DNA from 4 places in the Pseudomonas baetica genome. Region 1 is predicted to be linked to each of the others. Evidence: predicted binding sites of a transcription regulator. Region 1 holds the regulator's gene; each other region holds the start of a gene.
What was found. Region 1 encodes FliA, which starts transcription of late flagellar genes. Its sites were predicted from a motif close to CTAAAGTTTNNNNNNNNNNNGCCGNTAA; they were not measured.

Region 1 (7,562 bases):
CAGCAGCGCGGCACCGATGGTGCCGCCCAGTACGATCAGTGCCGCCGGGCCGTTGGCCAGCGCACCGAGGTGACCACCTTCCAGGTAATTGCCGCCGATGATGGCGACGAACGCCATGATGATCCCGATAAGGCTTAGAACATCCATCAGATACACGCCTCGACGATGTGCTTGCCAATATCGTCCAGACCGTACACCGCGTCAGCGAGGTCGGCTTTGACGATGGCCATCGGCATGCCGTAGATCACGCAGCTTGCCTCGTCCTGCGCCCACACCGAACTGCCGCCCTGCTTGAGCAGCCGTGCGCCTTCGCGACCGTCGGCGCCCATGCCGGTCAACACGACCGCCAGAACTTTGTCACCGTAGGATTTCGCTGCAGAACCGAACGTGATGTCCACGCACGGCTTGTAGTTCAGACGCTCGTCGCCGGGGAGGATTTTCACCGCACCACGGCCGTCGATCATCATTTGCTTGCCACCAGGGGCCAGCAGCGCCAGGCCCGGACGCAGGATGTCGCCATCCTCGGCTTCCTTGACGCTGATGCGGCAGAGTTTGTCGAGACGTTCGGCGAACGCCTTGGTGAACGCTGCCGGCATGTGCTGGATCAGCACGATTGGCGCCGGGAAGTTTGCCGGCAACTGCGTCAGGACGCGTTGCAGGGCGACCGGGCCGCCCGTCGAGGTGCCGATGGCAACCAGTTTGTAGGCTTTGCGTTTCGGTGCAGGCGACGAAGCGCTGGCAGCCGGGGCGCGAGTCGGTGCCGGTGCAGGTGCCGGACGTGCCGGAGTACTGGTGCTGTGACTGCTGCTGTGGCTGCCAAAGCTCGACGCAGCAGGAGCAGGTGTCGGTGCAGGCGCCGCAACCGGGGCCGGCGCGCTGTAGGCACTGAAACGACGATTACTGCGCGAGATGCTATGCACTTTCTCGCACAGCAGTTGCTTGACCTTATCCGGGTTACGCGAGATGTCTTCGAAATTCTTCGGCAGGAAATCCACCGCGCCGGCGTCCAGCGCATCGAGGGTCACCCGGGCGCCTTCGTGGGTCAGCGAGGAGAACATCAACACCGGGGTCGGGCAGCGCTGCATGATGTGCCGCACGGCCGTGATGCCATCCATCATCGGCATCTCGTAGTCCATGGTGATCACGTCCGGCTTGAGGGCCAGGGCCTGATCGATCGCCTCTTTACCGTTGGTGGCCGTACCGACCACCTGGATGCTCGGATCCGCTGAAAGAATTTCCGAGACGCGGCGGCGGAAAAACCCCGAATCGTCCACCACCAGGACTTTGACTGCCATAAACACTCCATTAGGTGCAGCGGGACATTGTCGCCCCGCTGCCCCGGATTCAAATACGCCGTGCGGCGTAACGCTTGAGCATGCTTGGAACATCGAGAATCAGCGCGATGCGGCCGTCACCGGTGATGGTGGCGCCGGACATGCCTGGAGTGCCCTGCAGCATTTTGCCCAATGGCTTGATGACCACTTCTTCCTGGCCAACCAGTTGATCGACGACGAAGCCGATCCGCTGCGTGCCCACGGAAAGGATCACCACATGGCCTTCGCGCTGCTCTTCGTGAGCGGCGGAGCTGACCAGCCAGCGCTTGAGGTAGAACAATGGCAATGCCTTGTCCCGCACGATGACCACTTCCTGACCGTCCACAACATTGGTGGTCGACAGGTCGAGGTGGAAGATTTCGTTGACGTTGACCAGCGGGAACGCAAACGCCTGATTGCCGAGCATCACCATCAGGGTCGGCATGATCGCCAAGGTCAGCGGCACCTTGATGACAATCTTCGAGCCCTGGCCCTTGGTCGAGTAGATGTTGATCGAACCGTTGAGCTGGGAAATCTTGGTCTTCACCACGTCCATGCCGACACCGCGACCGGACACGTCGGAGATCTCGGTTTTGGTCGAGAAACCCGGGGCGAAAATCAGGTTGTAGCACTCGGTATCGCTCAGGCGATCCGCTGCATCCTTGTCCATCACGCCGCGCTTTACCGCGATCGCACGCAGGACGTCCGGATCCATGCCTTTGCCGTCATCGGAAATCGACAGCAGGATGTGGTCGCCTTCCTGTTCGGCCGCCAGTACCACGCGACCGCCACGGGCCTTGCCCGAGGCTTCGCGTTCTTCCGGCGACTCGATGCCGTGGTCGACAGCGTTGCGCACCAAGTGGACCAGCGGGTCGGCCAGGGCCTCGACAAGGTTTTTGTCGAGGTCGGTTTCTTCGCCGACCAGCTCCAGGTTGATCTCTTTCTTGAGCTGACGCGCCAGGTCGCGAACCAGACGCGGGAAGCGCCCGAAGACCTTCTTGATCGGCTGCATCCGCGTTTTCATCACCGCGGTCTGCAAGTCAGCCGTGACCACGTCGAGGTTCGACACGGCCTTTTGCATGGCTTCATCGCCGCTGTTGAGCCCCAGGCGCACCAGACGGTTACGCACCAGCACCAGCTCGCCAACCATGTTCATGATTTCGTCGAGACGTGCAGTGTCGACCCGCACGGTGGTCTCGGCTTCGCTCGCCGGTTTTTCCGGTGGCGGTGCAGCCGGCGCACGGGCTGGAGCCGGTGCAGCAGCGGCGGCCGGTTTCGGCGTTTCGGCTTTCGGCTCAGGCTTGGCCGCAGGTTTCGGCGCCGCAGCGGCCGGTGCCTTGGCGGCTGGCGTAGCGACGGTCGAAGCGGAGCCCGCAGAGGCAGTACCGACTTCGCTGAACTTGCCTTTGCCGTGCAATTCGTCGAGCAGCGATTCGAACTCGTGATCGCTGATCAGATCGCTGCCGGCAGCAGCGGCCGCTGGAGCAGCCGGCGCAGGTGCCGAAGCAATCGCCGACTCCAGCGCATCCACGGCAAAGTTGCCCTTGCCATGCAACTGATCGAGCAAGGCTTCGAATTCGTCGTCGGTGATGTCAGAGCTGTCGCCCTTGGCCGGTGCCGCAGGGGCTGCCGCCGCTGGCGCAACCGCGTCCACCGCGAACTGGCCCTTGCCGTGCAACTGATCGAGCAATGACTCGAACTCGGCATCGGTGATTTCATCGCTCGCAGCTTCAGCGGCCGTTTGTGCAGGGGCCGCGGCCGGGGCTTCGGCTTCGGCCTTGACGGCGTTCAGCGAGTCCAGCAGTTGTTCGAATTCGTTATCGGTGATGTCGCCCGAATCGCCTTCGGCGACCAGCTCTTCGATCATCTCGGCCACTGGCGAAGCCGGGGCTTCATCCGCCGTTTGCGGCTCGGCCAGACGTGCCAGCGCAGCCAGCAGCTCCGGCGTCGCAGCCGTGATCGGTGCACGCTCACGGACTTCGCTGAACATGCTGTTCACCGCGTCCAGTGCTTCGAGGACAACGTCCATCAGTTCTGCATCAACGCGACGCTCACCCTTGCGCAGGATGTCGAACACGTTTTCGGCGATGTGACAGCACTCCACCAGCTCATTGAGCTGAAGGAAGCCGGCGCCCCCTTTTACAGTGTGGAAACCGCGAAAAATTGCGTTGAGCAGATCTGCATCATCCGGACGGCTTTCCAGCTCGACCAGTTGTTCGGACAGTTGCTCAAGAATCTCGCCGGCCTCAACCAGGAAATCCTGAAGGATCTCTTCATCGGCGCCGAAGCTCATTAATGGGGTGCTCCTACAGGTCTAAAAACCTAAACTCAAAATCCAAGGCTGGATAGCAAATCGTCCACATCGTCCTGACCGGACACAACGTCTTCTCGTTTATCGGCATGAATCTGCGGACCTTCACCCTGCGAGAGATGTTTTTGTGGATCTTTTTCTGCAAGCATCGCCGCACGGTCATGTTCGATGCCCGCAAAGCGGTCCACCTGACTGGCCATGAGCACGAGTTTGAGCAAATTGCTTTCAACTTCGGTGACCAGTTGGGTCACGCGCTTGATCACTTGACCGGTCAGGTCCTGATAATCCTGAGCCAGCAGGATGTCGTTCAGATTGCTCGACACCGCACGGTTGTCCGTGCTGCTGCGCGACAGAAAACCGTCGACCCGGCGCGCCAGTTCGCGGAACTCTTCAGCCCCGACTTCACGACGCATGAAACGACCCCAGTCGGTACTCAAGGCCTGGGCTTCATCAGCCAGGCCATTGACCACCGGTGTGGCGCTTTCCACCAGATCCATGGTGCGGTTGGCCGCGGCCTCTGTCAGCTTGACCACATAGCCCAGGCGTTCGGTGGCGTCGGTGATTTGCGACACTTCCTCGGCCTGCGGCATGTGCGGATCGATCTGGAAGTTGACGATCGCACTGTGCAGTTCGCGTGTGAGCTTGCCCACTTCCTGATACAGGCCGCGGTCACGGGTCTGATTGAGCTCATGGATCAGTTGCACAGCGTCGCCGAACCTGCCTTTTTCAAGGCTCTCGACCAGTTCGACCGCGTGTTTTTTCAGGGTCGATTCGAAATCGCCCTGTGAAGATTCGTTATGCTCCATAGCTCCCCCGCGCGTCATCAGCCGATGCGTTCGAAAATCTTCTCGATTTTGTCTTTCAACGCCTGAGCCGTGAAAGGTTTGACCACGTAGCCGTTCACACCGGCCTGAGCGGCCTCGATGATTTGCTCGCGCTTGGCTTCAGCGGTCACCATCAGCACGGGCAGATGCTTGAGTTTTTCATCGGCACGCACGTGACGCAGCAAGTCGATACCGGTCATGCCCGGCATGTTCCAGTCCGTTACCAGAAAGTCGATGCTTCCGCTGTTGAGTACCGGAATGGCAGTAATGCCATCGTCGGCCTCGACGGTGTTGGTGAACCCAAGATCGCGCAGCAGGTTCTTGATGATCCGCCGCATCGTTGAGAAGTCATCAACGATGAGGATTTTCATGTCTTTGTTCAATTCGACCTCCAAGCAGTCTTAAACGCGCCCAGCACCTGGGCGCGCCACTTCAATCAATCGGCGCAGCACTCGAAGACTGTCTGGAGCACAACAGAGCAAGACCGGTGCCGTTCATCACCGCACCAGCCTCGTTCGCAGTGTCCCCACACTGCCTTCAGCGCGCTCGCCACTCCCCCAAACGCCCCCGCAAACGGGCCGCGCACTGGCTGTGTAACTGGCTGACCCGCGATTCACTGACGCCAAGGACTTCACCGATCTCCTTGAGGTTCAGCTCTTCGTCGTAGTACAGCGCCAACACCAGTCGCTCACGCTCCGGCAAATTGGCAATCGCGTCCGCCAGCGCCGCCTGGAAGCGTTCATCTTCCAGATCGCGTGACGGCTCAAGATGAGCACTGGCGCCATCCTCGTGCAGCCCTTCGTGTTCGCCGTCCTGCAAGAGGTCGTCGAAACTGAACAAGCGGCTGCCCAGGGTGTCATTCAAAATCCCGTAGTAATCGTCGAGACTCAATTGGAGTTCGGCCGCAACTTCGTGATCTTTAGCATCACGGCCGGTTTTAGCTTCAATTGCGCGAATTGCGTCGCTGACCATACGGGTATTGCGGTGAACCGAGCGTGGCGCCCAGTCCCCTTTGCGCACTTCGTCGAGCATCGCGCCGCGGATTCGAATGCCCGCGTACGTTTCGAAACTGGCGCCTTTACTGGCGTCGTATTTGGTCGAGACTTCGAGCAGGCCGATCATCCCGGCCTGGATCAGGTCTTCGACCTGGACACTGGCCGGCAGACGCGCCAGCAAGTGGTAAGCAATGCGTTTGACCAGTGGCGCGTAACGCTCGACCAGCTCGTATTGCGCATCACGGGCCGACTTCTTGTAGAGGTTGTAGCCACTGGTTGTCATAGGACGGGTCCTGCGGTCTGTTGCACGAGGCGCTCGACGAAAAACTCGAGGTGCCCGCGCGGGTTCGCCGGCAGCGGCCAGGTATCGACCTTCTGCGCGATCGCCTTGAACGCCAGCGCGCACTTGGAACGCGGAAAGGCTTCATAGACGGCGCGCTGCTTCTGCACGGCCTTGCGCACGCTTTCGTCGTACGGCACGGCGCCGACGTATTGTAGGGCCACATCAAGGAAGCGATCCGTGACCTTGGTCAACTTGGCGAACAGGTTGCGACCTTCCTGCGGGCTCTGCGCCATGTTGGCCAGAACGCGGAAGCGGTTCATGCCGTAATCGCGATTGAGCAATTTGATCAGTGCGTAGGCGTCAGTGATCGAGGTCGGCTCATCGCAGACCACCAGCAACACTTCCTGGGCGGCGCGAACGAAACTGACTACCGAGTCACCAATACCCGCAGCGGTGTCGATCACCAGCACGTCGAGATTGTCGCCGATGTCACTGAAGGCCTGAATCAGACCGGCATGTTGCGCCGGGCTCAGGTGAACCATGCTCTGGGTGCCGGAAGCGGCCGGCACGATGCGAATCCCGCCGGGGCCTTGCAACAAAACGTCGCGCAGCTCGCAACGGCCTTCGATGACGTCGGCCAGTGTGCGTTTGGGTGTCAGCCCCAGCAGAACGTCAACGTTCGCCAGCCCCAGGTCAGCGTCCAGCAGCATGACCCGACGGCCAAGCTCTGCCAGCGCCAGAGACAAGTTCACTGACACGTTAGTCTTGCCGACGCCACCTTTGCCGCCGGTCACTGCGATCACCTGTACGGGATGCATGCTGCCCATGTTATTTCTTTACCTTGTCTTGCATAGACGGAGGCCACATTACTGGCTGCGCGTTCACAACCGGAACAATGCGTGGCAGACCATCGATGTAGGTACAAAAACTGTTCATGAATACCTCAGCCAACCTGCTTGGTCGGGCTGTGATAGATATCAGCGAACATGTCAGCCATGGCTTCTTCGCTGGGTTCTTCCTGCATTTGCACGCTGACGGCGCGGCTGACCAGTTGATGACGGCGCGGCAGATGCAGATCATCCGGAATCCGTGGGCCATCGGTCAGGTACGCGACCGGCAATTCATGACTGATCGCCAGGCTTAACACTTCGCCAAGGCTGGCCGTTTCATCCAGTTTAGTCAGGATGCACCCGGCAAGCCCGCAACGCTTGTAACTGTGATAAGCGGCGGTTAGAACCTGTTTCTGGCTGGTGGTTGCCAGCACGAGATAATTTTTTGAACGAATACCACGACCGGCCAGACTTTCCAGCTGCATGCGCAGGGCCGGATCGCTGGCTTGCAGGCCGGCGGTATCGATCAGCACCACGCGTTTGCGCAGCAGTGGGTCCAGCGCCTGGACCAGCGACTGGCCCGGGTCGACGTGCGTTACCGGTACGTTGAGAATCCGCCCCAGGGTTTTCAGTTGTTCCTGAGCACCGATGCGGAAACTGTCCATGCTCACCAGCGCGACATTCTGCGCGCCGTACTTGAGCACGTAGCGGGCAGCAAGCTTGGCCAGCGTAGTGGTCTTGCCCATGCCGGCAGGGCCGACCATCGCAATCACACCGCCCTCTTCCAGCGGCTCGACTTCCGGTACGGCAATCATCCGCGCCAGGTGCGCCAGCAGCATGCGCCAGGCCTGACGAGGTTCTTCAATATCGGTGATCATCGCCAGCAGGTCGCGCGACAAAGGGCCGGACAGGCCGATACGTTGCAGACGACGATACAGGTTGGCTTGCGCCGGACGGCTGCCTTGCAGCTGATTCCAGGCGAGAGTGCCGAGCTGCACTTCCATCA
Region 2 (7,562 bases), 2.3 Mb from region 1:
GGTGTTGTTCCACTCCACCTGGTCACCGACGATCGGCGCACCGCCGACTTTATGGGCAATGAAGGTGCCGAGGGTCATGTCTGGGTCGATGCCTTCGGCCGGCAAGCCATAAAGCGCTGCCACCGCTTTAAGCTGGGCGTCTCCTTCGAGCACGAAGTCGCCGAAGAAACGCAGATCGAGGCCGCGTTGCGGCGCCTGGCTGAACAGTTTCCCGAGAGCCGGCAAGTTGTGTTCATGGCCGATGACACACAGCAAATCATCGACCTCCAGCACCGTACTACCCGACGGATGGAGCAGTTGCTGGCCACGAAACAGCGCGGCGATCCGTGTACCTTCGGGCATTTTCAGCTCGCGCAGGGGCGAACCGATGCACCATTTCTCGGCGCCGAGCTTGTAAACGAACAGCTCCCACTCGCTGGTGATGTGCACTTCCAGTGCGGATCGGGAAATCGGCGCGGGCTCCGGCGGTACCGTCACCTTCAGCAGTTTGGCCACCCACGGCAGGCTCGTGCCCTGCACCAGCAGAGACACCAGCACGATAAAGAACGCGAGGTTGAAGTACAGCTGCGCATTCGGCAGCCCCGCCATCAACGGGAACACCGCGAGAATGATCGGTACCGCGCCACGCAGGCCAACCCAGGAAATAAAGGCTTTCTCGCGACCATGGAAGGCCTTGAACGGCAGCAGGCCAACGACCACTGACAGCGGCCGCGCGAACAGAATCATCCACAGCGCAAGGCCGAGGGCTGGCAGGGCGATTGGCAACAGATCGTGCGGCGTGACCAGCAGCCCCAGTACCAGGAACATGCCGATCTGCGCCAGCCACGCCATGCCATCGAGCATGTGCAGAATGCCGTGGCGGCTGCGCACCGGGCGGTTGCCGATCACCAGACCGCAAAGGTACACCGCGAGGAAGCCGCTGCCGTGCAAGGCGTTGGTCAGGGCGAACACCACCAGACCACCGGCGATCACCAGAATCGGATACAGGCCGGCGGCGAGGTTGATCCGGTTGACCAGCTGCAGCATCAGCCAGCCACCGCCCAGACCAATGACGCCACCGATACCGAACTCGCGGATCAAGTGGGTCAGCAGGCTCCAGTGCAGGCCGGTCTGGCCGCTGGCGAGCATGTCGATCAGGGTGACGGTGAGAAACACCGCCATCGGATCGTTGCTGCCGGATTCGATTTCCAGGGTGGCGGTCACCCGTTCGTTCAGGCCCTTGCCGCCGAGCAGCGAAAACACCGCTGCGGCGTCGGTCGAACCGACGATGGCGCCGATCAGCAGACCTTGAATCAAGTTCAGATCGAACAGCCACGCCGCCGCCATGCCGGTCAGCCCGGTGGTGATCAACACCCCGACCGTGGCCAGCGACAACGCCGGCCACAACGCCACGCGGAAACTGGAAACCCGCGTGCGCAAGCCGCCGTCGAGCAGAATCACCGCCAGGGCGAGGTTGCCGACCAGATAGGCCGTCGGGTAATTATCGAAAATAATCCCGCCGCCATCGACCCCGGCCGCCATGCCGACCGCGAGAATGATGACCAGAATCGGGATGCCGAGACGGGAAGACAGAGAGCTGACAAGAATGCTTGCGCCTACCAGCAACGCGCCGATCAAGAACAGGCTGTTGATGGTCGTCGCATTCAAAGGCAGTACTCCAGAAGCGTAAAGACGGGCACAAACTGACCATGCAGTCTGCGTGCCAGCGATTCTAACCTGTTGAAATGTGATGCTGTCAAAAAGCTTTTTGCGCTGGGGCCGTTGATCGTTCCCACGCTCTGCGTGGGAATGCCTCAATGGACGCTCTGCGTCCGCTTGGGACGCGGAGCGTCCCCGGCTGCATTCCCACGCAGAGCATGGGAACGATCGACAGCAGAGCAGGCAGGTTTAGAGGCTGAACCGCCCAACCATATTGTTCAGATCCAGCGCCAATCGCGACAGTTCGTTGCTCGCCGCACTGGTCTGATTCGCCCCGGTCGCCGACTGCACCGACAGATCGCGGATGTTCACCAGATTGCGATCCACTTCCCGCGCCACTTGCGCTTGTTCTTCGGCGGCGCTGGCGATCACTAGGTTGCGCTCGTTGATCTCGACGATGGCGGTGTTGATGGTGTCCAGCGACATGCCGGCGCCACGGGCAATGTTCAAAGTCGATTCGGCGCGCTCGGTGCTGTTACGCATCGAATCCACAGCGTGTTCAGTGCCGCTCTGAATGCTGCCGATCATCCGTTCGATTTCGCTGGTCGACTGCTGGGTACGGTGCGCTAGGGCACGAACTTCGTCAGCCACCACCGCAAAACCACGACCCGCTTCACCGGCACGCGCAGCTTCGATTGCAGCGTTCAGGGCCAGCAGGTTGGTCTGGTCAGCCAGACCACGGATCACGTCCAGCACCTTGCCGATGTCGCGGGATTCGTTGGCCAGATCGCCGATCAGGCTTGCTGTGCTCTGCACATCGGCACTCATGCGTTCAATGGCGCTGACGGTTTCCTGCACGAGGTCACGGCCGTCGCCGGCAGAGGTGGTGGCGTTCTTCGAAGCTTCCGAAGTGCTCACCGCGTTGCGCGCCACTTCTTCCACCGCGCTGGTCATTTCGTTGACGGCGGTAGCAGCCTGTTCGATTTCGTTGTTTTGCTGAGTCAGGCCACGGGCGCTTTCGTCGGTGACGCTGTTGAGTTCTTCCGCAGCCGATGCAAGCTGCGTGGCCGAACCGGAGATCCGCTGCAAGGTATCGCGCAGCTTCGATTGCATCTTGGCCATGGCCGCCAGCAGGCGCCCGGCTTCGTCGGAGCCGTCGACGTGGATCGACTGTGTCAGGTTGCCCTCGGCAATGGTTTCAGCGGCATCCAGTGCCTTGGCAATCGGCCGTGTGATGCTGGTGGTCAGCAGCCAGGCGAACAGAAAGGTCAGGCCGGTGGCGATCACTAGCAGAGTGACCACCAGGTCGAACGCCGATGAGTACTGTTCAGCGGCTTTTTGATTGGTTTCGCTGATCTGACGCCCGTTGAGCTGCATCAAGCTATTGAGTACGGTATTCATCGCTTCGGAGTTGTCCAGCAACTCGGTGTTGATCAGGTTGCGCAGTCCATCCACCTGATTGTTGCGCGACAGGGTTTTCATCCGGTCTTCGATCTGGCGGTACTGGCCCAGCAACTGCACATATTGATCGTATTCCGCGCGTTCCTGCGGGCTGGCAATCACCGGCTCGTATTCTCTCTGGGCTGCGCTGATCTGCTGATTACGCATGTCCAGCAACTCGATGGTCTTCTGTTGCAAGTCCGGTTCGCGGTTGACCAGCAAACGATACGACAACACGCGCAGACGTAACGTCAGCTGAGTGAATTCATCAAGGCTCTTGATGCTTGGCACGCTGCTGGTGGTGATGAGCTCTGCGGCGCCGCGAATTTTGCTCATCTGGTTCAAGGCGAATACGCCGAGAATCAGCATCAGGCCGCCGATCAGGGCGAAGCCGGTAAACGCCCGGGGGGCGATGTTCATATTGCGAAGGGACATGGTGCGGATACCAAGAAAGGGCCGCATCCATGCGGGCTGAGACTACTGTATGGATGACTTATCGGTCATACGGCTTAACTCTTGAGCGCGTGTGCGTCTTTGTCGCAGCGCCCCCGGGGCGACGAAGTGCAGGAACCAGATCGGCAGATGACAGTCTTTTAAACTCGTGAGAACGTTCGCCCACCAGGAAAATCAAGGCCTTGCGCCGGTTTAACCCTGGCATCCGTGGTGACTTTTCTTTATCGTACGCGCCCTTTGAAAAACGCTTGGAAGATCAAAAATGTTGGAAGCATCCCTCAGCCAATTGGAACAGCTCGTCAGCGATCTGGTGCAACAGAACCAGAGCCTTGCGCAAACCAACCAGACTCTGTCCACGGAACTGGCCCAGGCCAAGGATGAAAACGAAAGCCTGCAACTGAGCCTGATGGAGCAGGAAGAGAAGCACGGCGCCACTGCAGCACGCATTCAAGCCCTGGTTGATCGCGTCAACGCAGGTCCTGTCAGCGCATGAACCACCACACAGCAGGGGTAAAAGTTGTCTCCATTCTTGGGGAGGACTATTCGATCAAGGCACCGGCCGGGGAAGAACAGACCCTGCTGGACGCCGCTTTGATGCTCAAGGCCGCGTTGGCGGACACCAAAAGGAAATACCCGACGCTGATCGGTGACCGCCTGCTTGTGCTGGCGGCAATGAATCTGTGCTCGCAGCAGATCGAAATGAAGAAGCAGCATCAGGAAGAACTCGACCGTTACCAAGAGCAAGTCAGCGCCACGGTAGATGTCATTGCCAAAACAATGGGTCAGGGTTGAAAAAGCGTTGATAACAAACTGATCTGGCAGAGGCGCGAACGCGCAATGGAAATCAGGGGGAGGGTTTCTCCCCCCAGAAAATCAGCGATCCTGCCCCAGTTCTTTTATTGCTCATCAAGCATAATTATCGTATCAAACTTACCTTCGTCGTTCGCTTGGAACAGTAGGAAGGCAACACGCCCGGTCCCGGAGGGATGGATCACTAAGTCGCCCTTTGTTAAATATTTCGCGATTTCGCTCAGGCTTGATGGAGCCGTCTCTACCGGACGGGGCTTGCCGTCAGCTAAATCCATTAGTATTAACTGCAGTTTCCAATCATCACCCTCGCTGATCAGCGTTTTTGAGATGACTCTCGCGTTGCCCCTCCCGTCTCCAAATGAGACTTCGTCTCCCGGCTTGAGATACTTGGACATTTCGGCTTCAGTAACAGGTTGTTTATTTGCGCCTTCATTCAGTTTCATGGGTTTTCCCCTGTGCACTTATCGAGTGGTCACTCATTGAATATCCACCGGCAGTGTTTTCTTTCTCATGAAATCTAACAACTGTTAGAAATAACAGTGTATCGATTCAGCTGCGCGTATTTGTTTGATTGTATACAATTATTTTGATTTTTGTATGCGATCGGCACGGCTGTTGCATTGTTTCAGCCACTTATTCTTTGGGGGTGCTCCATGCAGTTGTGGCGACGCAGTATTCAATGGCAGCTGATTCTCAGCATGGGCACGGCCCTGCTGGTCAGTATCCTGATCGTGGTTGGCATTTATACCCTGGTGGTCAACCGCCTCGCCCAGAGCTATCTGGTCGAACAAGCACTGCCGTCGAGCATTGAAGCGACGCGCAACGACATTGAGCGCATCCTCGTCCAACCCCTCACCGCCGCTAAAGACATCGCCAGCAATTCCATGGTGCGCGACTGGTTGGCAGCGGGTGAAGACAGCAGCAAAACGGCGGCCTTCGCGCAGTATCTGGAAGGCATCCGCGCCGAACACAAGGCATTTACCGCTTTGATCATCGGCACCGAATCCAATCACTACATCACCGAAAAAGGCCTGGATCGCACCCTCAGTCGCGCCAAGCCGGCCGATGCCTGGTTCTATTCCTTCCTCGACAGCAACCAGCCGCGCACCCTCAATATCGACAACGATGGAGCTACCGGGGAGCTGGCGCTGTTCATCGATTTGAAGGTCGAGCAGGCCGGCAAAGTGGTGGGTGTTGCCGGGTTGGGTCTGAGCATGAAAGAGCTTTCGGAGTTGATCCACAACTTCAGCTTTGGCGAGCGCGGCAAGGTCTATCTCGTGCGTTCCGACGGTTTGATTCAGGTGCATCCTGAAGCGCAATTGAGCGGCAAACGCACCTTGAGCGAGCAGATCGGTGCCGATGCGGCGCAGTCGGTCATGGGGCAGCTCTCCACCTCAAAGGCAGTTGCCGTGACCAGCAGCTTTAAGCGCGACGGCGAAGACTTCCTCGCCTTCAGCCTGCCGCTGCGCGATTTAGGCTGGACACTGGTGGCCGAAGTGCCGCAGGCGCAGATCTATGCCGAAGCCCGCAACGCAATGTGGATGAGCGGCGGCATCGGTCTGGCGGTGGCGTTGGTGTGTCTGGCGCTGATCGTGTGGCTGGCCCAAGGTCTGGTGCGGCCGATTCGTCAGGTAACAGCCGCACTGGTAGCAATCGGTAGCGGTGGGGGAGATTTGACCCATCGGTTAGATTCCAGTCGCGCCGATGAACTGGGCGACCTTGCCCGTGGCTTCAACCGCTTCCTCGACAGTCAGCGCGGGATGATCGGTGAAGTGCTGACCACCAGCGAGCGCTTGCGCACGGCTGTTGGCCAGGTAGCAAAAGTCGTTGAAAACACCGCCGAACGTTCCGGCCGTCAGCAGGAAATGACTGACATGGTCGCCACGGCTGTCCACGAAATGGGCCTGACCGTGCAGGAAATCGCCCAGAACGCCGGCAACGCGGCGCTCGCTTCGCAAATCGCTCGGGATGAAGCGATGCAGGCGCGGGAAGTGGTCGGCGGTTCGATTCGACATATAGAAAGCATGTCCGATGAGATCGGTCTGGCGGCCGGCGCTGTGGGTGAGTTGGCGGATCAGGTGGCGTCGATCGATTCGGTGCTGGCGGTGATTCGTGGTGTCTCTGAACAGACCAATCTGTTGGCGCTGAACGCTGCCATCGAAGCGGCACGTGCCGGCGACATGGGCCGAGGATTTGCGGTGGTGGCGGACGAAGTGCGTACCTTGGCGCGACGGACTCAAGCGTCCACCGACGAGATCCAGCAGATGATCGGCAGCCTCAAGCAAGGCGCCGAAAACGCTGTGTCGTCGATGCGCACCGGACAGGCAGCGACCGGCACAGGGGTAGAGTCGAGCCAGCGCACCGGGGCGTCGTTGACGGCGATTACCGGGCAGGTCGAGCGCATCAGTGACATGAACCATCAGGTGGCGACGGCGACGGAAGAGCAATCGGCGGTGACTGAAGAGATCAATCGCAACGTGCAGGGGATTTCCGATCTGGCTAGGGCCACTGCGGGGGAGGTTCGGGCGTGTCGTGAGGATTGTCAGATGTTGCAGCGGTTGGCGGATGATCTGGCGCGGCAGATGGGTGGGTTCAAGCTGTCCTGAAAGGTATGTTGTTTGAACTGACGCCTTCGTGAGCAGGCTCGCTCCCACATTGGGTCCGGTGTATCCACAAACCCTGTGAACAACACAAAACCCTGTGGGAGCGGGCTTGCCCGCGAAGACGGCATCAGCCGCTACACAGCATTTGGATCAGAACCACGAATCTTGCATGTTCAGACACGTCTCATCCCGCGCTTCCAGCAACGCCAGCTCATGGTGACAGCCCGGCACTTCCCACGTCAGGAAATACCGCGCCGCCTGCAACTTGCCCTTATAGAAGTCGACATCCGCCACATTGCCTTTGAACAAACCTTCCTCAGCCCGAATCGCCTGCTCCAGCCAGCGCCAGCCAATCACCGTGTGCCCGAACACCTTCAGGTACAGCGCCGAGTTCGCCAGGCTGCTGTTGACCTTGCCTTGGGCCAGATCGGTCAGCAAACCGAGGGTCACCACTTGCAGACGTGCGACCAGTTTCTCCAACGGCTCACGCAGCGCAGTTAACGATTCGTACGCGCTAGCGCGCTCGGCCGTGTCGGCGATCAGGCGAACCAGTTGCTTCAATCCGGCGCCACCGTTCTGCGCCAGTTTGCGCCCGAGCAGGTCCAGCGACTGAATGCC
Region 3 (7,562 bases), 1.3 Mb from region 1:
TGATGCTGACGCGCGTCACGTTGGCCATCTGGTTGTTGGCCCCGGCGCCCTGGTTCACGCCCAGGATCCCGTTGCCGTTGCTGAAAGAGTTGCCGCCAATGGTTGCGCTGGCATTGGTCGCCGCACTGGCGGGTGTATCGAGGTGCTGCCGGACGTTGGTCGTGGCGCTGGCCGAAGTGCCGATGGCAATGGCCTTGGTGTTGGCCTGTTGCATCTGGTCACCGGCGGCCTGGTTGACGTTGTAGTTGCCGCGGTACTGGATGCCGGTGTCCTGAATGTTCGCGTTGTTAACCGAGTTGGAGTCGGCCATCGCGTTGGCGCAGCCGAGAAGGGCGAGCAGCACAAGGGTGCGATTCATCTTATTGGCCTCCAGCCATGCGGGTCAGCGGAGCAAGGCCGGAGCTCATTGCGCGATTGACCGTGTTGGAGATTGAACTGCCAGCACCGCCGCCGTGACCGCCGTTCATGCCGGGCAGGCCATTGGGATTGGTCAGAGTGTTCATGCCGGGCATGTTCGCCGTCGGGGTGGTGATGTTGCCGCGAATCGAAGAGCCACTGGCAACACTGGCAAACTCACCGTCATTGAGTTCGGTACTGCCCATCGCCTGGTTAATGCGAGCGGAAGGGTTGGCATTGACTGTGGTCGGATAGGGGTCTTTGCCGCCGCTGCGACCGATAGGGATCGGCTGAACATCGCGATTGAGCACGATCACGCCATTGCCTTCGGCCTGAACGTTAGAAGTGATGAATGCGCTGGCTGCTGATCCAATCAGCAGTAGGCAGGTCAAACTTTTATTGAAGTTCCCCACGGCGGCAATTCCTTCTTCAGCGGGCTGCAACTTGTCAGCGTTGGAAAGGAGAGAGCGAAAGCCGTGCCGCTTTTGAGTTTTTCAGTTATTTCAATGGCTTGCCTGATCGAGACGGCAGACTGACCAACATGCTGTTTCAACCTTGAAACACACCGCGTTCCGGCGACGTGTCTATTGGCTGAGCAAAGCTCTGGAACAAGGGTTTGCGGGGATGTGTTTCATCAGCGTAACAAGGCGCATGACAAAGCCATGAAGGCCGCTGAAACGGCCACTTTGCACGCGCACGAGTGTTTCAGGAATGGACACTTTGCCCCCATTACAGGGGGAAATGGTGGGGCGGATGACCCAAAAAGCAGGGTCACTCGTGCAACAAGCGCTCGACCTCTGCAAAGGCTTGCGCCTGTCGCTCGGCCCAACTGCCCTGAATTATCCGGACGGGCTGGCGGTGTTGCGCCAACCAGGCGGCAGTGGCGTTAAAAAAGCTCAAACGCTCTTGCAGATCCGGTTGGCAGCGCTGGCCGTCATCGGTCCAGTCGATCTGCTCGGGGGAAAGTAAAAGGTGCAGGTCGTAATGCCGGGCCAGCAATTGCGGCTCCAGCCACGCCGGGCAATCGCCAAACAGGGCCTGGCTCCAGAGCATGTTGCTGAGCAAATGGGTGTCGAGAATCAGCAGGGGTGGCCGTTGCGCCCGCGCCTGATCCTCCCACTGCAATTGGCCGCGAGCGATCTCGGGAATGTCGGCCAGACAGGTATCGCGCGGATTCTGCTCGATAAAAAAGCGCACATATTCGTCCACCCGCAAGCCGCCGAACCGTTGCTGAAGGCCCGCCGCCAGCCAGCTCTTGCCGGTCGACTCCGGACCGGTCAGAACCACGACCTTCATGTGCGCAGCGCCGGGTCGGCGCGCCATTCGCGCCAGCCTTGAATGGCAATCAGGGTAAACAACGCGTACAGGGCTGCGGTGAGGTACAGGCCCTTGTAAAGGAACAGGCCGACGAAAATCACGTCGAGCACGAACCACAACGCCCAGCATTGCAGGCGCTTTTGCGCCATCCATAATTGCGCGACCAGGCTAAACCCGGTCAGCGCCGCATCCAGCCACGGTTGCGCGGCGTCAGTCCAATGCGCCATGGCTGCCCCCAGCAACAGGCTGCCGACGGCACCGCCAGCCAAACCGAGCCCTACCGATTGCCGATCAAGGCGGGTAACGGCGCGGCCGTCATGCATCGTCCCGGCACGGGTCCATTGCCACCAGCCGTAAACCTGCAGCGCGGCGTAGATCACTTGCAGCAACATGTCCGAGTACAGCTTCACTTCAAAGAAGATCCAGCTATAAAGCAGCACCATGACCAGCCCGATCGGCCAGCACCACGGATTCTGTTTGACCGTCAGCCAGACGGCGATCACGCCGAGGGCGGCGGCAAACAGTTCAAGCCCGGACATGGGGGTTCCTTGGGGGGAGTGAAAGAAGGGGGCGGATTGTACTGCATTGGCCAGAACACAGAAGAACCCTGTGGGAGCGAGCCTGCTCGCGAAGGCGCTGTGTCAGCAAAGGAAGCATTAACTGACATGACGCTTTCGCGAGCAGGCTCGCTCCCACAGTTTTTGGGTTAGACGCGGAACTGGCGCAGGAGGGCGTTGAGTTGTTCGCTCAGTTGGCCAAGTTTCAGGCTGGCCGCACTCGATTGCTCCGCCGCAATGGCCGTGCTGTGCGAGAGCCCGGCCGCTTGCGTGACGTTCTGGTTGATGTCCTCGACCACATGCGCCTGTTGCAGCGTGGCGCTGGCAATCGAGGCATTCAGACCATTGAGATTACGTAACGCCTGACCGATCGCATTCAGGCTGGCACCCGCGAGCCCGGCCTGTTCGATGGTCAGTTGTGAGGCTTTGCTGCTGTCGCCGATCACCTTGACCGCCGCTTCGGAGTGGTTTTGCAGGCGCTCGATCATCGTCTGGATCTCCGCGGTCGACTTTTGCGTACGCTGCGCGAGCAAACGCACCTCATCCGCGACCACGGCAAAGCCGCGACCCTGTTCGCCGGCCCGCGCCGCCTCAATGGCCGCGTTGAGCGCCAGCAGGTTGGTCTGCTCGGCAATCGAGCGGATCACTTCCAGCACGCTGCCGATCTGAGTGCTTTCGGCTGCCAGGGTGCGAATCACTTCCACCGCTTGATCAATGGTCCCGGACAACTTGTCGATCTGTTGCAGACTGCCGTCTATATTGATCTGGCCCTGTTGGGCCTGGGCTTCGGCGTCGCGCATTTCTGCCGCCGCATGCTCGGCGTTCTTCGCCACGTCCTGAACGCCGTAGGTCACCTCGTTGATCGCGGTGGCCACCAGTTCCATCTGCTGCGATTGTTGCTGGCTGCGTTGCTGGGCCTGCGAGGCATCGTTACCCAGTTCGCTGGACGACTGGCCAAGTGCGCTGGCCGACACCTGCAAGTCGCCGATCACCCGGCGCAACTTGGCGGTGAACGCGTTGAAGTGATGGGCAAGCTCAGTGACTTCATCTTTGCCGTGGGTATCGAGGCTGCGGGTCAGGTCGCTTTCGCCGCTGGCAATATTGGCCATGGCGTTCACGGTTTCCTGCAACGGGCGCACGATGCTGCGGGCGATCAGGATCACCAGCAACGCCATGATCACGGCAATCACCAAGCCTATGACCGTCGCCTTGATCACCTGACTCTTGAATTCGGCCTGCACATCATCGACGTACACCCCGGAGCCGAGCACCCAGCCCCACGGCTCGAACAGCTTGACGTAGGAGGTCTTGGCCACCGGCTCACTGGCACCCGGTTTTGGCCAGCGGTAATCGACCATGCCGGCGCCTTTGGACCTGGCAATGGCAACCATCTCGTTGAACACCGCAAAACCATCCGGGTCGCGGATCGCCGAGAGGTTCTGGCCTTCGAGTTTGGGATTGGTCGGGTGCATGACCATCACGGGCGTGAGGTCGTTGATCCAGAAATAGTCGCTCTGGTCATAGCGCAGGCCACGGATGGCGGTGAGCGCCTGTTTCTGCGCGGCTTCTTTAGTCAGAGCACCAGTGGCTTCCAGTTCGTGGTAATAGCTCAACAAACCGCTGGCGGTCTGCACCACATGCTGGGTTTTCTGGGCCTTGGCGTGATACAGTTCATCGTGAATCTGCTTGAGCATCAACACGCCCAAGGTCAGCAACATGACCACTGCCACAATCAAGATGAGCCACAAGCGTCGGCTGATCGACACACTGCGCAAGCTGTTCATAACGCTGTCACTCCGGATTTTTTTCTTGTAATAAATCAACGCCAGCATCCAATCACGTTTTCAGTGATCGGGCATACGCGACCCAAGTCGTATAACGCCGCAGCACTATTGAGACTTGTCTGTTAGGATTTCGGCCCCGCGCGTGAAAACCTGAATCCAAGTTGATATTTCACGCAATTTTGACTGTTTCGTGTGGATCCTGTGCGCGGAATCGGTACAGCAAAACCAGCTACGCTGATCGCAGTGAACGTAAAAAATACTATCGGAGCATGCCCGGGTGCATCGCTCTTTGGGGGATTGATGGATCTTTGGATGGCCTTGCAGGCACTGATACTAGGAGTTGTAGAGGGGCTGACGGAGTTTTTGCCTATTTCCAGTACCGGACACCAGATCATCGTTGCCGACTTGCTCGACTTCGGCGGCGAGAGGGCCATGGCGTTCAACATCATCATCCAGCTCGGCGCGATTCTCGCGGTGGTCTGGGAGTTTCGTCGCAAGATTCTCGATGTGGTGGTCGGCTTGCCGACTCAGCCGAGCGCGCGGCGCTTTACCGCTAACCTGTTGATCGCGTTTCTGCCCGCGGTGGTGCTGGGCGTGATCTTTGCCGATCTGATTCATGAGTATCTGTTCAACCCGATCACCGTGGCGGCGGCTTTGGTGGTGGGTGGGGTCATCATGTTGTGGGCTGAAAAGCGTCAGCATGAAGTGCATGCGCAAACGGTCGATGAGATCACCTGGAAAGATGCCTTGAAGGTGGGTTTTGCCCAGTGTCTGGCCATGATCCCCGGCACTTCGCGTTCCGGCTCGACGATCATTGGCGGCCTGCTGTTCGGTCTGTCGCGTAAAACCGCTACCGAGTTTTCGTTCTTCCTCGCGATGCCGACCATGGTTGGCGCTGCGGTTTACTCGGGCTACAAATACCGCGATCTGTTTGTGCCAGCAGACTTTCCGGTGTTCGCCATCGGTTTCGTCACCGCCTTCATCTTTGCGATGATCGCAGTGCGCGGCCTGCTCAAGTTCATCGCCAGCCATAGCTATGCGGCGTTTGCCTGGTACCGGATCGTCTTCGGTCTGGTGATTCTGGCCACCTGGCAATTTGGCTGGGTGGACTGGTCGGCGGCCAAGCCATGAATGACTCCCGCGCACGCCGCCCTGAAGGTCGTCCGTCCGGTGGCAGCATTCAGAACCTGAAACTTAAACTGGTGGTGCTGCTGATCGTCTGCGCGCTGCCATTGTTCGGTTCGCTGTCGATGTGGCTGCGCGGGATTTCGCTGGTGCCGTTGGCCGCGTATGGAATCGTCAGCGTGCTGGCGTTTTTCATGTATTGGGCCGACAAGCGCAAGGCGCGCACCGATGCTTGGCGCACGCCGGAGAACATCCTCCACGCAGTGGAACTGGCCGGCGGCTGGCCGGGCGCGCTGATCGCTCAGCAAGTGTTCCGGCACAAGACGCGCAAGGTGTCGTTCCAGGTGTTGTTCTGGGTGATTGTCGTGTTGCATCAGGTGTTCTGGATCGACCAGATATTCCTCGGCTCGAACCTGTTATCCCTGTTTTAAGCCTTGCACTGAACAATGTGGGAGCGGGCTTGCTCGCGAATGCGGTGTGTCATTGAGCTTCAATACGACTGATCCACCGCCTTCGCGAGCAAGCCCGCTCCCACACAGTCAAAAGCTACAACAGCAGGCCGATTTGGGTTTTCTTGGGCAGCTTGCTCACCACCAACTGATGCGAGCGCTGCAGCAACCCCTGCAATTCTTCGGCACCCAGCGGATAGGGCGGATGCATGATGATCCACTGCGCCCGCGCCAGGTACGGCGCCGGGTGAATGCCCGGGCGGTCGCAATGGCCGAGAAACAGATCCTTGTCGACCTTGAACGCCAGCGAATCTCCCCGCAGCCCCTGCAAAGCAAACATCTTGTTGCCGGCAATCGAAAACACGCGCACGCCACCCCGCTTGTAGTCTTCGCGCGCACCGGGCAACGCCAGGCAGAACGCCGCAACGTCCGCTTCGCTCATCTTTCCCTTCATAACAAACGCTCCCCACACGCATTGAACGATTCGACCAGGTGATCGATCCACGCACGCACCGCCGGCATCACCCCGCGCCGATGCGGGTACACCGCTTGCAACCAGCCACCGGGCAACGACCACTCCGGCAGCAGTTGCACCAGTGTGCCGTTTAGCAGTTCTTCCTCGCAGTACATCATCGGCAGCAAGGTGAAGCCTTGGCCCGCCAGCACACAGGTCTTGCGCACAATAAAGTCATCAATGCCCAGCCGTGCTTCCATGTTCAACTCAAAACTTTCACCGTGTTGATCGAACAGGCGCAGATGAACCATGCGATCAGCCTCCAGCGCACCCAGTACCGGCAGGTTCTTCAGGTCTTGCGGATGGTTGATGGCCTGAGCTTGTGCAAACGCCGGGCTGGCCACCACGACCACTTGTGCCTGGCGCAGACGCCGGGTCACCAGCAGCGGATCCTCATCTCCGAGTTCGCGCACGCGCAGGGCGACATCGAAGCCTTCAGCCACCAGATCCACGCGCCGATTGAGCAGGACGACTTCCAGTTGCACCTGAGGGAATTTGCCGAGGAATTCGCTGATCACCCATGGCAACATTTCCCGCGCCAGCCCCGTGGGGCAGGACACCCGCAAGCGTCCGCGCGGCTCGCTGGACATGCTGGCCACTGCCTCGTCAGCCATTTCCGCTTCCAGCAACATCGCCTGACAGTGGCGTAAATAGCGCTCACCGACAGCGGTGAGATTCAACTGCCGGGTGGTACGTTGCAGCAAACGCGCACCGAGACGTTCTTCCAGTTCGGCAATGCGCCGCGACAGCCGCGATTTGGGAATGCCCAGCAATCGCCCGGCCGCCGCAAAGCCGCCAGCCTCGACGACTTTGGCGAAATAGTAGAGATCGTTGAGATCTTGCATGGTTGATATCCGACTGTTCTATCAGTGGGACAAACTATCGCATTGTCGGCGACTAATCAGCTATTGGTTTGTTGCGTAGGATTGTCTCCATTCCGTCGCCACCGGCGATTCATTCCAGGGGATTCCACATGAAACTGCTGCATATCGATTCGAGCATTCTGGGCGACAACTCGGCCTCCCGTCAGTTGAGCAGCCAAGTCGTCAAAGCCTGGCAAGCCGCTGAGCCAAGCGCCGTGGTGACCTACCGTGACCTGGCCGCTGACGCCATCAGCCACTTTTCATCGACCACCCTGGTCGCCGCCGGCACCACCGCTGAACTGCGCGACGCCGCCCAGCAGCACGAAGCCGAACTGAGCGCTTCGACCCTGGCCGAGTTCAAAGCCGCCGACGCCATCGTGATCGCTGCACCGATGTACAACTTCACCGTGCCGACCCAACTCAAAGCGTGGATCGACCGCGTTGCCGTTGCCGGTCAAACCTTCCGCTACACCGAAGCCGGCCCTGAAGGCCTGTGCGGTGGCAAGAAAGTGGTGATCGTCTCCACCGCCGGCGGCATCCATGCCGGTCAGGCCAGC
Region 4 (7,562 bases), 5.5 Mb from region 1:
CTGGCTTTTCAGAGAAGTACGATGAGCTTCTGGCTTTAACGGATGATTTTTACGGCTGTATTCAGGTATTTATAAAGTGGGCCAGACTCGATCCAAACGATAGCTTTATCCAAGCATTTCAATCTGCAATGCAAAGGCACTATGACTACTTTGAAAGGCAAGAGTGGCTTATACCAATTGCCGAAAAACTACCAAAATTTGATGAGCTGACTCGATCAGCAGATGCGGAACTTAGGGAGAAACTATTCGGATCCAGTTAGCATCTCCTCGCCGGCTGGCGTGATTCGTAAAAGTGGGGTAAACAACGTTGAAACTTTTGGAGCTTGAGAATGGAAAACCTGAAGGCCTTTTTCACGTTCGTACTGTGTGCCAGCTCAGTCATCTCATGTGCGCTTTGGGTGCGCTCCGCAACAGTAAAAGCTCCGTATGTGCCGAAGCGAGATGAAAGCGGAATGTGGGAGGCGAGTATTTCCGTTCAAACAGAAAGCGGTCATTTCGACGTGCTCGAAACCGCAGAGCTTCAAACAAAGTGGAATAAATGGGCTGCTGGATTTGCAGCGATTGCGGCGGTGAGCCAAGCGATCCTTGCCTACATCCCGGCGCCGTAGTCGAGACGCGGTTCAGGCGCGCCGGACTTTGAAATGGAGCATCGCTCTGATGCTGTGGCAGTAATCCTGAAGCCGCTCGTAGGCTTTGTATTTAGCCTGACCTCGAGTTGCTGCCCACACCTTGACCAGATCTTCGCGGGCTTCTCGGTTCCAGTCGAGATCGTCCCAGTCATGCTTGAAAGGCAGGACCAGCCATTCTTTCAGCGGCAGCGTCTCGGCCATTTCGCCGTACTGCATTTCGTGGGTGGGATGGTGGTTTCTGATCCGCTTCTTCGGATCTTCGTCCAGCACCACGCCGATGTAATGACCGCGATCTGCCAGGATGACGCCGGGCTTGCCGTAGGCGATGACGCGGCGGCCGATTTCGGCGGGCACCTGATAGTGCTGCCGGACGTATGCGCAGTTGTGGCTCATGGATTATCTCCAGTCAGGCGCCGCCCTTCGGTTACCGATGGTGGCAATATGAAATTGAATAGGGTATCTATGATTTCTTTGGGAGCGGAATGGGCATGGAAGTGAAGCTTGATGAATTTATCACAGCGTTTTTTGCGAACGCGGATTGGACTAGTATTGTTTTGGCTGCCAGCCTTGCGGGGTTTAGTGTTTACAGATATTTCTCTATAAAGAAGGATGAATTTGAAGCCCGGGAGTTCGAAAATTACCACCGCATGGTTCAGAGCCTAGTTAGAGGTCCCGACGAGGATCGAAAACCATATATCGACGCTCAAATTGCGGTGATTTTTGAGCTCAGATTCATGAAGAAGTATCACTCCGTGACACTCAGGATACTTGAGCGTTCTCTGCCTGGATGGAGGGCGAGCAAAACGTCATTCGTCGACAGTGTTGCAAACGAAGCGCAGATGACAATTGACTATATAGTTCGCAAAAGAGGAGGGGCGATCAAGAACTGTTAACTTCTTTTTCCGAATAGAGAGACATTCGAACTGACTAACTCTCTTCGGCGTCGAGCCGTAATGCTTGGCGCTGGCCATGGCTGTAGAGTTGATGCGCCACGTTTTCGTCAATGACGATTTCGTGGCGCGGATAACGCAAGAACTCGATCAGCTCGTCGTCGCCCATCAAGTCCATCTTCATGATGGCGATCTGCAAGACTTCGCTGATGATCGACACCTGGCCGCGCAGCCGAATACGCTCCATGGCCTGCTCGATGCCTGGCCTGACCTTGTGCCGCAATTCCTTCTCGGCGACCGCCAGCCGCTTCTGCGCAGCCTTGGCCGATCGTTCCTGAACAGTCTTCGCCATGGCCTACCTCTTCAATTCCGCTGGCCGGTAAGTCCAGCCAGGTCTGTCGTTTGCGATGTTGCACCTGCCGGGTGATACGCCTCATGAATCGACAAACTTGAACTTGTTCTCGCTGGCGATCAGCGCAACCCGCTTGACGTGCATATGCAGGGCCTTGGCTGTCTCGCGGATGGTTTTACCAGCTTCGGCCAGCTCGCGCACCTTTGGGGCGATCTTGTTGCGCTCGACACGCAGGCGGTCGTGGTGCGGGGTGGAAGCCAACTTCGGATCGCCGCTGAATCCGATGGGGATTTGCTGAGCCTTGCCGCCGCCGCTGAAGAACTGATCCAGCTGCTCGTTCAGATTTGCGACGATGCAGTCGCGGGGATTGGGTTGTGGTAGGCCGATCAATGCACACCCTCCGCCAGGCGATTGGCCTGCTTCTCGAATGCGATCGCCATGTTCAGTGCTACCTGATAGTTGAAGCGGAAAGCCTTTGTCTTGCCGGTGACCAGGTCAACGATGTGGTAGGCATTGCCGACCGACTTCACCTGGAAGCGCACTTTCTTATCCGACGCTGCCAGACCAGCAAGGCGGGCGAATTCTCCACGGGCTGCGTGGGTGCGAATCAACAAGGCGTCGAGAACTTCCCGGCGCTGCTGCATCAGAGGGTGCATTTCGACCTGAGCAATTTCTGTTGCGTGCTTCATGGTTGATTACCTATCGGTTGTCATCCCAAGCAGCCCTCGCGAGAAGGCTGCTCAGTGATGCTTTCCGTTTCTCGCTGCACTTCGACGCCGGAGTCCTCGCTCTGCCCGCTGCCGCTACTGGCGTCACATCGGGTGGCTGTGCAACTTTGCGTGCTCTCATGAGGGAGCCCGGCCAGTTCCAGAGCTGGCATGGGGATCGAAATTTGTGTTTCGCGCTGTTCCCGTTGCCGGGGATCGATCCGCGAAGATTCCAGATTGTGAAAGAGCGGCGCGGCTTTCGCTGCTGGGCCGTTGTTGTCCGGCTTGGGGAATAAAAGTAGCAGTGCTGCTTTTTAAGGTAAATAGCGCTGCTAATAATATTTTCTGCGCGCGTAAAAAAACCCGCACTGGGCGGGTTTCTTGCGGAAATTGTTTAGCTAACGGTTAAAGCGCTCAACCAACGAATACTGCGTAGACGCTGTCTTGGTCAACTCCTTGTTTAGGTTTGCCGATTCGTGTGCTTGCCCGGAAGTTTGGTCGGCTAAGTGGGCGATCGTTGTGATGTTGCGACTGATTTCCTCGGCCACGGCGCTTTGCTCTTCCGTGGCAGCAGCAATCTGCGTGGTCATGTCCGTGATATTGGAGACCGCCTCGCTGATACCCACCAAGGCTTTGTCCGCCTCAAGTACCCAAGAAACGCCTTCTTGGGCTTGGCGGTGACCGCTTTCCATTGTTTGTACCGCGTTGTTGGACGAAGTCTGTAGCTTGGTTATCAGATCATGGATCTGAGTAGTCGATTGCGAAGTGCGCTGGGCTAATTGGCGAACCTCATCAGCTACTACCGCGAAGCCTCGGCCCATGTCGCCAGCGCGCGCAGCCTCGATTGCGGCATTCAGCGCCAATAGATTGGTTTGATCGGCGATGCCTTTGATTACGTCGACGACTGTGCCTATTTCGCTACTGTCCTTGGCCAACTGTGCGACCGTCAGGCTTGTTTCGCCAACAACAGCAGAGAGCCGCTCGATAGCCTCACGGGTATCCCGAGCCACATCACGACCTCGACTGGTCAGCTGGTTGGCTTGTTGGGTAGCATCAGCCGTCCTCTGGACGTGGCTGGCAACTTCCTGGGTGGTTGCAGCCATCTGATTGACCGCGGCAGAGACTTGCTCTGTTTCTACACGCTGGCGATCCAGGCCTTTCGAGCTGACCGCGGCAAGCACGTCGGATTGCTCCGCCAGCGTACTGAGTTGTTCGGCCGTGTCTTGCAGGCGTGTCAGACAAGTTTTCAGGCGCGAAGTCTGACTGACGAAGGCTGTCTCCAAACGGGCTTCTGGCCCGCTTGCATCGCTGTACATCTGAGCGATCAATGCGTCGGAGGTGGAGGGTTCGGCCATCTGCAAGAGCCGCAGAGTTCCTCGAGTCTGCCAGCGCGAAGAGAGCAACCCGATCGGCAATGCTGTGCCTATAGCCATGGCTGTAGCTATAGGTGCGCTGAGGAACAAACCGAATGAGGAGCCTGCCAAACCAATGGCTATATACGGCAGGCATTTCGTTAGAGCGGGTAGCCAGCGGTCCTGAAGAGGGATTGCCGACTTTCCCTGACTGATGCGCTTATATAGGGATTCAGCGCGGCGTATCTGATCAGTAGTTGGTTTCACTCTGACTGATTCAAAGCCCACCACCTGGCAGCCTTCAAATATTGGGGTGACGTAGGCGTTGACCCAGTAATGATCTCCATTTCTGGAGCGGTTCTTAACGATGCCCATCCATGGCCTGCCTTGCTTAAGGGCAGTCCACATATGGGCAAAGACAGCAGGGGGGACGTCAGGATGACGGACGATATTTTGAGGAGCACCAATTAGATCGGCTTTATCAAAACCGCTGATCTCTACAAAGGCGTCATTGCAGTACGTAATGACTCCTCGAGCATCTGTCGTCGAGATGAGCTTTTGCTGAGGTGCGAGTGAAATCTCACGCTGTGTTACGGGCTGATTGTTTCTCATTCCGATGACTCCATGGTTCCTTAGGAAGTCATCGGCCAAAGCGGAAATAAGGTGAGCGTATTTTAGAAAAAATCTTTTAATAACAATGAGTTGCATTTAATTCGTTCGGTATTTTGGATCCAAGTTTCTACCGTAGATATGCTTTTGATTTTGATCGGGAAAAGACCTCCGTTGCCTAGGTGAAATTGGCAAATCACCAGGTATCCGCCACAAGTGACGATCGAAAACGGTATGCGCCGGCCGCCCGGTTCAAATTACGTGAAGAGACCGAAATCCGTGTGGGCGTTGAGCAGTAGTGTGACGGACTGCTGGGTGTAGTGGTCTAATGAAACCGGACACCCATTTAGGCGAGAATGCTCGCCAGATAGAGGTGTCTGATGACCAAACAACGTCGTTCTTTTTCCGCTGAATTCAAACGCGAGGCCGCAGGCCTCGTGCTCGATCAAGGCTATAGCCATATCGAAGCCAGCCGCTCGCTTGGTGTGGTTGAGTCCGCGTTGCGCCGCTGGGTTAATCAGCTTCAGCAGGAGCGCACTGGCGTTACTCCGCAGAGTAAAGCGCTGACGCCAGAGCAACAGAAAATCCAGGAATTGGAAGCTCGAATCGCTCGACTTGAGCGGGAGAAATCCATTTTAAAAAAGGCTACCGCGCTCTTGATGTCGGAAGAGCACGAGCGCACGCGCTGATTGATCAACTGAGCCCCCAAGAGCCGGTTGATTGGCTTTGCGCAGTCTTTGACGTCACTCGTTCGTGTTACTACGCCCATCGTCTCAGGCGCCGAACTCCAGACGTTGAGCGGCTTCGGTTGCGCAGCCGGGTTAACGAACTGTTTACGCAAAGTCGAAGCGCCGCCGGTAGCCGCAGCATCGTGTCGATGATGCAGGAAGACGGCGAGCAAATTGGGCGGTTCAAGGTGCGAGGCCTGATGCGGGAACTGGAGTTGGTCAGTAAACAACCTGGATCACATGCCTACAAACAAGCGACGGTTGAGCGGCCTGACATTCCGAACATATTGAATCGAGAGTTTGATGTGCCGGCGCCGAATCAGGTCTGGTGTGGCGACATCACCTACATCTGGGCTCAAGGGAAATGGCATTACCTGGCTGTCGTTATGGATCTTTACGCGCGCCGAGTGGTGGGCTGGGCGCTGTCGAACAAGCCGGATGCGGATCTGGTCATCAAGGCGTTGGACATGGCTTACGAACAGCGTGGCAGGCCTCAAGGGCTTCTGTTTCACTCGGATCAGGGCTCGCAATATGGCAGTCGCCAGTTTCGCCAACGGCTCTGGCGTTACCGCATGCGCCAAAGCATGAGCCGTCGTGGAAACTGCTGGGATAACGCGCCGATGGAGCGTGTGTTTCGCAGCTTGAAAACTGAATGGATACCGACCGTGGGCTACATGACAGCTCAAGAAGCGCACCGCGACATCAGTCATTACCTGATGCATCGGTACAACTGGATTAGACCGCACCAATTCAACAACGGACTGGCCCCAGCTCAGGCCGAGAAAAAACTTAACGTCGTGTCCGGGATTAGTTGACCACTACAAGGAGTGCTAACCACGAGCGTCTATTAGGAATAGCCGAGCACATCTTCCCTTGCCTTCCCCCCAAGAGGAGAGGTTAGCGCATGACAGTTAACCATCAAAACTCCTCGAGCCACGAACTTATCATCGCACAGCTCTGTGTTCAAAAAATCAGTTCGGGTGGTGGTTAGCGATGCGCTTCAGCGCCAGGTGTACTTTTCCGGCACCAGTTTCAAAAAGTCGAGGCGATTGCTTGGGCGAGCTGCATGTCGGTCATCAAAGGCGAGCCGTACGTTGAGCGGTAGTATCGAGACGCTTGCTCAAATTGAGCGCCGCGTATCTCGCCATCTGAGCCAATGAATGCAAGAGCATCAGCCTTCGCAGGCTTGAAGTTTCTTGTCGCCAACTCAGACAGTCCAGTGGTTCCTGACAGGAGTAATGTTGGAGCCATCGTTATCATCATCATCGAGTTTTCGTACGAGCCCTTATCTTCCGCAAGGACTTGGGTGCAAATCAGTGCGATAGCGATGATGCCGAAGGCTTTCCATGAGTCCATATTACAACCGCTTCCTTGCTGTCTAATGTGATGGCGCAAAGATAGCAGAGTGGTGCGCATTCGCGAACCAGCTGCCTAGTGCAAGGTGGGATCTATTACTGCTTGGAAACCCTGACCCGCGCCTGATCGACAGGGGCGATTGGTGTGAGCTGGTGGAGGAGGCGACAGCCTTCTATGCGCACTCGAGTGAGGGGGCTGGTGGCGGGACGTAGCATTCAAATGCAGGGATTACAGATGGCTCTTTGGGTGGGTGATGATTGAGCAGGTACTCAAAAATTGCAGCAATATTTGACCTGCAAAATCTCGGTCGGCCTGCACTTAAGTGAACGGCCTGCAATAAAGTTGACGACCTGCGTTTTTTTGGATAGCCTGTGGATCTCTCCCGAATGTTGAGGAATAGCACCATGGCTGCTGGACTTTCAAGAATTATTGATAATCATGATCGGTCTCTAGAAGAGACCTATACTGCTACGACATCTTTCAAAAGAAAATCCTACGCTGTGTCAAACCTGCGGGGTGGTATCGGTAAATCAACGCTGTCGTTCAATTTGGCGTGGATGTTTACTCGGCACCATTCAACGCTCATGGCTGATCTTTGTCCTCAGCGCAATTTCACCGAGTCCTTAATGAGGGGCGCGCGCCCCGAAATTACTATCGGTGATGCTTTGCGTCCTAAAGTACTTGGGCCAGCATTTGGTGATGTTCCTGAGGACATTTCTTATCGTGTAAGCTCCTACAATGATCATTTTAAGGGTGGTAAGCCTGGTTTTTTCGTACCCGGTGATGGTCAGCTCTTCGCATTTCCATCAGCACTTTATCAACAGCTTCAGCAAGCTATGGCAGCCAGCAATAAAAAAGCGGTCCATAATATTCTGTTTAGTTTAAAAACTATTCTGGAGGCAGAGGCAAAAGAGAAAAAGTGTGAAAAAATTCTGATGG

Region 2: a site for FliA is predicted at 3,572-3,599, ahead of ATI02_RS13075 (methyl-accepting chemotaxis protein). Genes of this name have one in related genera too.
Region 3: a site for FliA is predicted at 4,182-4,209, ahead of ATI02_RS08445 (methyl-accepting chemotaxis protein). Genes of this name have one in related genera too.
Region 4: a site for FliA is predicted at 4,571-4,598, ahead of ATI02_RS28065 (methyl-accepting chemotaxis protein). Genes of this name have one in related genera too.

What each region holds. Positions count from the first base shown of each region.
Region 1 is NZ_PHHE01000001.1:571,921-579,482, reverse strand. Features, by position in the region: gene ATI02_RS02590 (flagellar motor protein) at 1-147, opposite strand, end outside; gene ATI02_RS02585 (protein-glutamate methylesterase/protein-glutamine glutaminase) at 147-1,295, opposite strand; gene ATI02_RS02580 (chemotaxis protein CheA) at 1,345-3,606, opposite strand; gene ATI02_RS02575 (protein phosphatase CheZ) at 3,642-4,430, opposite strand; gene ATI02_RS02570 (chemotaxis response regulator CheY) at 4,448-4,819, opposite strand; gene fliA (RNA polymerase sigma factor FliA) at 4,986-5,726, opposite strand; gene fleN (flagellar synthesis regulator FleN) at 5,723-6,553, opposite strand; gene flhF (flagellar biosynthesis GTPase FlhF) at 6,670-7,562, opposite strand, start outside.
Region 2 is NZ_PHHE01000001.1:2,891,506-2,899,067, reverse strand. Features, by position in the region: gene ATI02_RS13080 (potassium/proton antiporter) at 1-1,647, opposite strand, end outside; gene ATI02_RS13075 (methyl-accepting chemotaxis protein) at 1,888-3,513, opposite strand; gene ATI02_RS13070 (hypothetical protein) at 3,794-4,024, shown strand; gene ATI02_RS13065 (cell division protein ZapA) at 4,021-4,323, shown strand; gene ATI02_RS13060 (hypothetical protein) at 4,428-4,784, opposite strand; partial or broken gene ATI02_RS33285 (HAMP domain-containing protein) at 4,995-6,080, shown strand; gene ATI02_RS33280 (methyl-accepting chemotaxis protein) at 6,102-6,947, shown strand; gene ATI02_RS13050 (acyl-CoA dehydrogenase) at 7,095-7,562, opposite strand, start outside.
Region 3 is NZ_PHHE01000001.1:1,837,816-1,845,377, forward strand. Features, by position in the region: gene ATI02_RS08425 (fibril amyloid subunit FapB) at 1-358, opposite strand, end outside; gene ATI02_RS08430 (functional amyloid chaperone FapA) at 360-809, opposite strand; gene ATI02_RS08435 (ATP/GTP-binding protein) at 1,168-1,692, opposite strand; gene pnuC (nicotinamide riboside transporter PnuC) at 1,689-2,252, opposite strand; gene ATI02_RS08445 (methyl-accepting chemotaxis protein) at 2,420-4,054, opposite strand; gene ATI02_RS08450 (undecaprenyl-diphosphate phosphatase) at 4,355-5,185, shown strand; gene ATI02_RS08455 (DUF1294 domain-containing protein) at 5,182-5,610, shown strand; gene ATI02_RS08460 (MmcQ/YjbR family DNA-binding protein) at 5,726-6,082, opposite strand; gene ATI02_RS08465 (LysR substrate-binding domain-containing protein) at 6,079-6,987, opposite strand; gene ATI02_RS08470 (FMN-dependent NADH-azoreductase) at 7,116-7,562, shown strand, end outside.
Region 4 is NZ_PHHE01000001.1:6,048,683-6,056,244, forward strand. Features, by position in the region: gene ATI02_RS28030 (hypothetical protein) at 1-260, shown strand, start outside; gene ATI02_RS28035 (hypothetical protein) at 330-608, shown strand; gene ATI02_RS28040 (hypothetical protein) at 621-1,022, opposite strand; gene ATI02_RS28045 (hypothetical protein) at 1,118-1,522, shown strand; gene ATI02_RS28050 (hypothetical protein) at 1,557-1,871, opposite strand; gene ATI02_RS28055 (hypothetical protein) at 1,953-2,261, opposite strand; gene ATI02_RS28060 (hypothetical protein) at 2,258-2,560, opposite strand; gene ATI02_RS28065 (methyl-accepting chemotaxis protein) at 2,977-4,542, opposite strand; one part of gene ATI02_RS28070 (IS3 family transposase) at 4,920-5,175, shown strand; one part of gene ATI02_RS28070 (IS3 family transposase) at 5,175-6,082, shown strand; gene ATI02_RS28075 (DUF2388 domain-containing protein) at 6,300-6,683, opposite strand; gene ATI02_RS28080 (ParA family protein) at 7,028-7,562, shown strand, end outside.